Regions from separate parts of the Nonomuraea sp. WAC 01424 genome, predicted to be linked through region 3. Evidence: riboswitches for the same ligand, from Rfam matches in the RefSeq annotation. Region 3 holds a riboswitch; each other region holds the start of a gene.
The links. Region 3 has a riboswitch for cyclic di-AMP ahead of DMB42_RS10310 (CHAP domain-containing protein). Riboswitches for the same ligand answer to the same signal wherever they lie in the genome.
Positions count from the first base shown of each region.

Region 1 (2,191 bases), on a different contig from region 3:
GCCAGCCCGGCCGCCTCGGCGTCGGAGTCCGGTACGACGACCAGGGGGCGTACCGGCCGGCCGAGCACCGCCGAGACCCGGCGGCCGGCGAGGTCGGCACGGCGGGCCAGGTCGGCGAGCAGTCCGGGCGCGGCGTGCCGCCCGACGACCACGGAACGCCCGGCTCGGGCCACCTGACCTCCCTCGCCCCACAACCCGCGCGCCCCGGCGGGCAGGACGGCGGCGTACGGCACGTCGGCGGCCGTCAGCAGCGCCGCCAGCAACAGGACGGGCAGGAGCAGCCGCGCGCCGCGAGGGGACGGACGCACCTGCGAGGACACGGCCCGATGCTAGCCGCCCCCACCGACCGCACGCCCCGGCCTTCGCGGACGCCGGGCACACGAGTCCTCCAGGAGGCCGGACACGCGACAGGCCCCCGCCCGGACCGGGGAGGGTCCGGGCAGGAGCCTGTGGTCACGCGCCGGGTCGCACCGCGCCGACGAACGACGACTTCCGCCATCCGCCCAGTTTGTCGATGCGCACCCGCTGGCCGGTACGCGGCGAGTGGATCATCTTGCCGTGGCCGACGTACATGCCGACGTGGCCCAGCCCGTTGAAGAACATCAGGTCGCCCGGCTTGAGGTTGCGCCAGGAGACCTTGTGCCTGATGCGGGCGAACTGGCTGCTCGTCACGCGAGGGAGTCTCACCCCGGCCTTCTTCCAGGCGTACTGGACGAGACCGGAGCAGTCGAACGCACCAGGACCCGTGGCCCCGTACCGGTACGGGTCGCCGATCTGGTGCTTGGCGGCGGAGACTGCCCTGCGGGCCTTCGACGCCTGCCGGGCGGCTCGTGCCGCCTTGGCCGACCTGGCGGACCTGGTGGTCTTCGCCGACTTGGCGGTGGCCGCCCTTGCGGTGGTGGACACCGCCGTGAGCGCCGATTCGCTCGCCGTCTGCGCCCCGGCCGGTACGGCATGGAGAACCGCACCTCCGGCCGTCACGGTCATCGTGAGTGCGACGCCCTTCAGGGCGAGACGGGACAGACGGGGGTTATGCAGGGAGGTAGACAGGATTTCTCCTCGTGTCTTCCACGAACGCCTACCGGGTTAGCTGACGGATTCGGGCCTGGAAGTCGCCCTACGGCGCGATGAAGCGCCGATTCACCCCTGATCCCGGGGGATAACGGGATCTTTGGGTCCCCGGCTCCGTGCCTCCTGGCTGCACGGACTCGGCAGGTCGCCGCCTGATGGGTTTGTCTGAATGGGGATATCGGTGGCGACCGACGGATTTTTGTTGATCACAGCGACCATGGCGTGTTCGCCGCGACGCCAGAAGCTACGCGGAAGGGTCAAGGTTGGGCAAAGTCCCAGTCAGGTTGTAAAGATCAGATAAAGGGGTGAGTAAAGAACGGAAGTCCTGCTGGAGAAGAGGTTCCGTTATTCAAATGTGACCCTTCTCACACTTCCTGGAGCACCCGGTTGTCAGGACCCGTTCGTCCCGTTCGCACCTTTCGTCCCGTACTGACCGACAGCGCTGTCAGCCGCCCCGAAGGGCACGCCCGAGGACGGCCCCAGGGGCGGCCTCAGGGGCGGATGGCGCCGACGAGCGGGCGGCCGTAGTCGGCGAGGCGGACGACCTTGACGACGTCGCCCGTCTGCGGCGCGTGCACGATCTTGCCGCCGCCCGCGTAGATGCTGACGTGACCGAGGCCCTCGCTGAAGATGAGGTCCCCCGGCTGGAGGTCCTTGATGTCGACCTTCCGGCCGGCGCCCCACGCCCACTGCTGCCACGTCGTACGCGGCAGGGAGACGCCCGCCGCGTGCCAGGCGGCCTGGGTCAGGCCCGAGCAGTCGTACCCGCGCGGGCCCGTGCCGCCGTAGATGTAGGGCTTGCCGACCTGGGCGAAGGCGAAGCGCAGGACGGCGGCCGCGCTGCCCGAGGCGGGCCCGGTGTACTTGATGCCCGTGCTGTTGGGGTTGCCGGGGTTGTACGCGTCCAGCTTGTCCAGGAGCTTCTTCTGCTCGCCGATCAGCTTCAGCACCTCGGCCCGTTCCTTCTGGACCGAGTCCCGTTCCTCGTCCGCCTCCGCCAGCGCGGTCTGGGCGTTGTCGCGCTCGTCCTTGAGGCCCTTGTTCTCGCGGTCGAAGGCGGCCAGCTTCTCCAGCCGCTCGCGCGAGATCTGCCCTGCCATCGCCAGCCCGGACAGCAGGT
Region 1 is NZ_QHHZ01000001.1:910,026-912,216, forward strand. Features, by position in the region: gene DMB42_RS04320 (hypothetical protein) at 1-320, opposite strand, end outside; gene DMB42_RS04325 (C40 family peptidase) at 454-906, opposite strand; cyclic di-AMP (ydaO/yuaA leader) riboswitch at 1,061-1,224, opposite strand; gene DMB42_RS04330 (NlpC/P60 family protein) at 1,563-2,191, opposite strand, start outside.
Region 1: linked by a shared signal. The riboswitch ahead of DMB42_RS04325 (C40 family peptidase) and the one ahead of DMB42_RS10310 (CHAP domain-containing protein) in region 3 are both predicted to bind cyclic di-AMP.

Region 2 (2,191 bases), on a different contig from region 3:
CGGCGTCGGGTTGCGCCGGCCGCGCATCCCGGTCCTCGGCGCCGACGTGGCGGGGGAGGTCGAGGCGGCCGGCAAGGACGTCACGCTGTTCCGCCCCGGCGACGAGGTGTACGCGATGTCCCTCCAGGGCGGCTTCGGTGAGTACGTCTGCCTGCGGGAGAGCGAGGTGGCCCCCAAGCCGGGGAACCTGACGTTCGAGCAGGCGGCGGCCGTCCCGATGGCGGCCAACACGGCGCTGATCGCGCTGCGCGACGAGGGCCGCGTGCAGGCGGGCCAGAAGGTGCTGGTCAACGGCGCGTCCGGCGGTGTGGGCACGTTCGCCGTGCAGCTCGCCAAGGCGTTCGGCGCGCACGTGACCGGCGTGTGCGGCGGGCGCAACGCCGCCCTGGTCCGCTCGATCGGCGCGGACGAGATCATCGACCACACCAAGGAGGACTTCGCCACGTCCGGGCGGCGCTTCGACCTGCTCGTCGACGTGGCGGGCGGCCGCCGGCTGTCGGACTGCCGCCGCGTCCTGACCAGAAAGGGCGCGTACGTGGTGGTCGGCGGGCCGGCCGGGCGCTGGGTGCAGCCGGCCGGCCACATGTTCGCCGCGCTCGCGTCGGCGCCCTTCGTCCCGCAGCGGATCGCCAGGGCGGACGTGGTCCGCTGCGGGAGCAACAGGGCGAACCTGCTGACGCTGACCGGGCTGATCGAAGGGGGCGAGATCACCCCGGTCATCGACAGGACCTTCCCGTTCGGCGAGATCCCGGCGGCCGTCCGCTACCAGGAGGAGGGACACGCCCCGGGGAAGGTCGTCGTCACAGGGTCGCTGTGAGCATGGCGGGGGCGGGGGCCTTGCGGAGCGCGGTGTAGTCCGCCCAGCGCTTGACGCCCTTGGGGTCGGGGCGTACCGCGCCGACGAAGGCCTGCCTGCGCCACTGCGACAGGCGTTCCTCCTTCACCACGTCGCCGGTGTGCGGGGAATGGACCATGAAACCGGGTTTGGAGATCATGCCGACGTGGCCGAGGTTGCTGAAGAACACCAGGTCGCCTGGTTTGAGGTCCTTCCAGACGATTTTCCGGGAGAAGGCGCCGTACTGTTCGGCGGCGGTTCTGGGGAGTTCGATCCCGGCGTCCTCGTACGCCCGGAGCATGAGCCCCGAGCAGTCGTAGCCCCGTTCGCTGGCGCCGCCCCATACGTACGGGGTGCCGCGTTTGTCCATGGCGTAGTCGAGGGCGACCTTCCAGGCCGGCTTCGGTACACGCTGTTCCTGGACCTGTTTCACCTGGGGGCCGGTGAGGGTGACGGAGGGGGCGGGGTCGGCGGGAGCCGCGGGCGCGAGACCTGCGCCGCCCGCTGCCACCGCCAGGAGGATGGCGATGCTAGACAGGGGAACTGTCCTTCCACGAGGCCGGCCGGGTTAGCTGACGGGCTCGGGCCTGGAAGTAGCCCTACGGCTGTGCTTCGAAGGGGAAGCGAGGCCGATTCGCCCCGGGGGGAAAAGGGGTGGGTCCCCGGCTCCACGCAGTGCTGCGCGGATTAGGCTCGTCGGACTCTAACGAAACGGTCAAAAGGTCGCAATCCCCCCAAAACGGAATGTCCGGCCATTGAGATGATGTGTTCGTCAGCCGAGACGAGCCGGTAGGGTACCGCCATGGAGTCGCGTAACATCCGCCTGGCCGTCATCCCCGGGGATGGCATCGGCGCCGAGGTCGTAGCCGAAGGGCTCAAGGTCCTGGAGGCCGTGGGCACGAAGATCGAGCCCACCCATTACGACCTGGGCGCAGCCCGCTACCACCGCACGGGCGAGACACTGCCCGACGCGGTGCTCGAAGAGCTGCGCGGCTATGACGCGATCCTGCTCGGCGCCGTCGGCGACCCCAGCGTGCCGCCGGGCGTGCTGGAGCGCGACCTGCTGCTCAAGCTCAGGTTCGAGTTCGACCACTACGTCAACCTGCGCCCGGTCAAGCTGTTCCCCGGCGTCCCGACCGCGCGGGCCGGCGCCTCCGCCGAGCAGATCGACATGGTCGTCGTCCGCGAGGGCACCGAGGGCCTCTACGCGGGCACCGGCGGCGTCATGCGGCGCGGCACGCCGCACGAGATCGCCACCCAGGAGTCGCTGAACACCGCCCACGGCGTCGAGCGCGTGGTGCGTTTCGCCTTCCAGAAGGCCCAGTCGCGGCCCCGCAAGAAGCTCACGCTGGTCCA
Region 2 is NZ_QHHZ01000008.1:346,912-349,102, reverse strand. Features, by position in the region: gene DMB42_RS23760 (NAD(P)-dependent alcohol dehydrogenase) at 1-817, shown strand, start outside; gene DMB42_RS23755 (C40 family peptidase) at 801-1,346, opposite strand; cyclic di-AMP (ydaO/yuaA leader) riboswitch at 1,378-1,539, opposite strand; gene DMB42_RS23750 (3-isopropylmalate dehydrogenase) at 1,638-2,191, shown strand, end outside.
Region 2: linked by a shared signal. The riboswitch ahead of DMB42_RS23755 (C40 family peptidase) and the one ahead of DMB42_RS10310 (CHAP domain-containing protein) in region 3 are both predicted to bind cyclic di-AMP.

Region 3 (2,191 bases):
GGGATAACGGTTCAGGAACGGGGGCTGACGGCGGGGTGAGCCGTGGCCCAGCATTGGATCGTGGCAGGAATCTCCGCCTGGCGGCGGACGCCTACGCGCCGCGGACCCTATGTGGCCCGCGCGGTCGCGGAGTTACGGTCCTGGCCGTCGCTGGCTCTCAGCGGCACCGGGCAACAGGTCGCCTTCACCGTACGCGGAACCGAGATCCTGCGCCTGGCCGGCCGGGACGAGATCCACGTACGCCTCACCGCACCCGCCATCGGACGCCTGGAGCCCTATCTCCATGCGTGCGATCAGATCCATGCCTGCCGCGACCGCGCCTGGGTCGCCGTGCAGGTCGACGCCGAGCCGGATCTGGAATTGCTGCTCGCCCTCACCAGCGTCGCCATAAAGGCGCACGTGGCCTGACATTCGGCGAGCAGCGTTTCTCTTGCCGACTGCCGAAATAATTGCCCGCGTTTGCCCTGGAATTACTCGCCGGGTACGTTGGTTGTACACACCCAAGCGGGGAGTCGTCCCAGGTAGGGATGACATTGCCCGGGAATTACCCAGGCAGGCCCCATGTTGTACAGAGTCGGCGCGGGCAATCCGCGTCCGGGCGTCGCAGATATACCTTCAGGCCCTTTCCTGGGCCCGGGAAGACGTGCGTCAGCCCTTTGCCTGACCAGAGACCGCTGAATCCGCCTGTGTGCGGAACCGGGGACCCATGTGTCCATCGGGGTGAATCGGCACTGCTGTGCCGTAGGGCAGCTTCCCGCCCGAACCCGTCAGCTAACCCGGTAAGCGGCACGGAAGCACAAGGAGTAATCCCTCATGGCCAAGCACCGTCTTCACCGTGCCTTCAAGCTCGACCTCGCCAAGCTCGACCTCGGCGCGACCGCCGTCGCCGGCGTGCTCGGCACGCACGCCGCAGTGAACGCCGACACCGCCTCGCAGGCCGCCGCCGGCACCACCGCCGCGGGGACCGCCGGGACCGCCGCCCGCCCGTACGTCGCCAAGGTGAGCGACGAGAGCGCCAAGGGCAAGGTCAACGTCACCGCCGCCCAGGTCCTGGCCACCGCCAAGGCCCAGGTCGGCACCACCGAGGACGCCAACGGCGGCGGCACCAAGTTCCAGAAGTGGTACGCCTCCTCGCAGCGCGCCGGCGAGACCGTCGCCCGTGACGGCGGCAACCGCCAGGCCTACGTCAACGCCGCCTGGTGCTCGATGTTCGTCTCCTGGGTCGGCAACCAGACCGGCGCCACCCCGCAGATCGGCTGGGACGCCTACACCGTCGCCCACGCCAAGTGGTTCGCCGCCAACGACCGCTGGGGCACCGAGGCCAAGCCCGGCGCCGTGGTCTTCTTCTCCTGGGGTGGCAGCAAGGACCTGAGCGCCATCCAGCACGTCGGCTTCGTCGTCAAGAACAACGGCGACGGCACGATCTCCACGATCGAGGGCAACACCGGCAACGGCAAGGTCGAGGAGCGAGTCCGCCCGACGTCGCAGGTCGTCGGCTACGGGTACCCGTCCTACGCCGCCTGATCGCACTCCGAAAGAGCGCACTCCCACCTTGGGGGTGCGCTTTTTCGTGTGCGGGAGCGGCTCAGGGGGTGGGAGGTTTCGTGTGCTGGCCGACCAGGGCGGTGGCGGCGTGGGCGGCCGACCGGGCCGCGCCCGGGTCCTCGGAGATCATCGCGGTGACGGTGGCGCCGTCGATCAGGGTGAGCAACTGCTCGGCGAGCAGGCCGGGATCCTCCGCGCCGGCCTCCTCCGAGAGCGAGCGCAGGTAGGCGCGCAGGCGCTCCTTGTGCTCGCGCACCGCCGTACGCACCACGGCCGAACCGGCGCCCAGTTCGGCGAAGGCGTTGGCGAACCCGCAGCCCCGGAAGTCGTCCTCGGTGAACCAGCGCTCCAGCCAGCGGAACACCGAGGGGATGCCGTCGCCGTCGTCGGCCACGTACGCGGTGAGCGAGCCCATCCAGAGCTCGTCCCGCCGCCGCAGGTACGCCTCGACCAGGGCCTCCTTCGACGGGAAGCACTGGTAGAGCCGTTTCAGCGAGACGCCCGACGCGGCCCTGATCTCGTCCATGCCGACCGCCTGCACGCCGCGGCGGTAGAAGAGGTCGCCCGCGGCGTCCAGCAACCGCTGCTCGTGATCCATGACACTCCTCCAGATGCTTGCCGCGGAGAACGCTCGTTCTCTACGCTA
Region 3 is NZ_QHHZ01000003.1:208,740-210,930, reverse strand. Features, by position in the region: gene DMB42_RS10315 (luciferase family protein) at 61-408, shown strand; cyclic di-AMP (ydaO/yuaA leader) riboswitch at 663-800, shown strand; gene DMB42_RS10310 (CHAP domain-containing protein) at 814-1,524, shown strand; gene DMB42_RS10305 (TetR/AcrR family transcriptional regulator) at 1,586-2,143, opposite strand.

Region 4 (2,191 bases), on a different contig from region 3:
GTGGCCGACGCCGAGCGCATGGTGGCGCTGGCGCGCGCGGCCGGGGTCTTCCTCATGGAAGCCATGTGGATGCGCTTCAACCCGCTGATCCAGCGGGTGGCGGCCGATCCGCGCTTCGGTGAGATCCGTTCGGTGCGGGCCTCGTTCGGGTTCGCGCTGCCCTACGATCCCGCCCACCGGTTGTGGGCGCCGGAGCTGGGCGGCGGGGCCCTGCTCGACCTCGGGATCTACCCGTTCGGGCTGGCTCAGCTCCTGCTCGGCATGCCGGAGGGGCTGCGGGTGACCGGCTCGCTGGCGCCCAGCGGGGTCGACGCCGAGGCGGGCGGGGTGCTGCTCTACCCGGGCGGACGGCGGGCGCTGGTGGACGTGTCGCTGCTCGCGCACCACCCCAACGACGCGAGCGTGGTGGGCACGTCGATGCGGGCCGACATCCGGGCGCCGTTCTGGGCGCCGGAGCGGGTGTTGTTGTCGGGGCCGTCGATGGAGCCGGAGGAGCTGGTGCTCGATCCGGCGGACAACGGCTACGCCGGGGAGCTGCGCGAGGTGCGCGCCGCCACGGCCGAGGGCCGTACCGAGAGCACGATCATGCCGCTTGACGAATCCCTTGCCATGATGGGACTTCTGGCCGACGCGCGCGGACAACTCTCCTAGCTGGGCCTTTAGGCAGTTGCCACACTCTTGCCCGATGTATTACCTTGTGGGGCATCTCGTGGCAGACGTCCGGTTTGTCCGACTTTGTTCAACCATCGCACGACATTTCACAGGATCGTCCTGTGACCGCTGAATCCGCCTCCGGGCGGAACCGGGGACCCACGTCCTTTGGGGTGAATCGGCACTTCGGTGCCGTAGGGCAGCTTCCACGTCCGAACCCGTCAGCTAACCCGGTAAGCGGCATGGAAGCAAGGAGTTAATGCCCTCGATGGCCATACACCGTCTCTCCCGTGCCCCGAAGATCAACTACGCCCGCGCCCCGCTCGGCGTGACCGTCATCGCCTCCGCGCTCGGCGCCCACGCCACCGCCGCGAGCGCCGACACCACCGACCCGGCCGCCGCCTCCGCGCAGGCGGCCGTCGCGCCCGAGGCCGCCACCCAGGCCCGCATCCCCACCGAGACCCAGGTCAACGTGACCGCCGCCCAGGTGCTGGCCATGGCCAAGGCCCAGGTCGGCACCTCGGAGAACGCCTACGGCGGCGGCACCAAGTTCCAGAAGTGGTACGCCGACTCCCAGCGCGCCGACGAGACCGTCGCCCGCGACGGCGGCAGCCGCCAGGACTACATCAACGCCCCCTGGTGCTCGATGTTCGTCTCCTGGGTCGGCGAGGAGACCGGCGCCCGCCCGCAGGTCGGCTGGGACGCCTGGACCGTCGCCCACGCCAAGTGGTTCGCCGCCAACAAGCGCTGGGGCAGCCAGGCCAAGCCCGGCGCCGTGGTCTTCTTCTCCTGGAGCGGCAGCAAGAACCTGGGCGCCATCCAGCACGTCGGCTTCGTCGTCAAGGACAACCACGACGGCACGATCTCCACGATCGAGGGCAACACCGGCAACGGCAAGGTCGAGGAGCGCGTCCGTCCGAAGTCGCAGGTCGTCGGCTACGGCTACCCGCAGTACGCGGGCTGACCCCCGGCTTTCGAGCGCGTGTCCCCGTGGGGGACGCGCGCTCGCCGCGTCTCAGGGCCGCACCGCGAGCAGCGAGTACAGGATCGGCAGGTTCGTCCCGTCGACGGGGAACCGGTGGAGGCCGTCCGCGCCCGCGGCCAGCAGCCCGCGCGGGTCCATCTCGGTCGCGACGTGCTCGCCCAGCTCGGCCACCGTGAGCCCGGCCCGCGCCGCCGCGGTGACGATCTCCCCCACCGAGTACGGGTACTGCACCGACTCCTGGGCCTCGGTCACCACCCCGGCGTCGGCGTACGTGCCGGTCACCGTCTCCCGGTGGGCCTCGCCGCCGCCGTAGGGCCAGTCGGCGACCAGCGGGTCGACCGAGGCCACGGTCTGGTAGGCCGGATGCAGGTCGACCAGCACCAGCCGCCCGCCGGGCCGCAGCGCCATGGCCGCCCCGCGCATCCACGCGCCGAGGTCGCCGATCCAGCACAACACGCCGTACGTGGCCACCACCACGTCGAAGCCGCCGGCCAGCTCCTCGGGCAGCCGCTGCGTGTCGGCCTCCACGAAGGCCGCCGCCAGCCCGGCCCGCGC
Region 4 is NZ_QHHZ01000011.1:437,554-439,744, reverse strand. Features, by position in the region: gene DMB42_RS30515 (Gfo/Idh/MocA family protein) at 1-651, shown strand, start outside; cyclic di-AMP (ydaO/yuaA leader) riboswitch at 769-906, shown strand; gene DMB42_RS30510 (CHAP domain-containing protein) at 920-1,615, shown strand; gene DMB42_RS30505 (class I SAM-dependent methyltransferase) at 1,667-2,191, opposite strand, start outside.
Region 4: linked by a shared signal. The riboswitch ahead of DMB42_RS30510 (CHAP domain-containing protein) and the one ahead of DMB42_RS10310 (CHAP domain-containing protein) in region 3 are both predicted to bind cyclic di-AMP.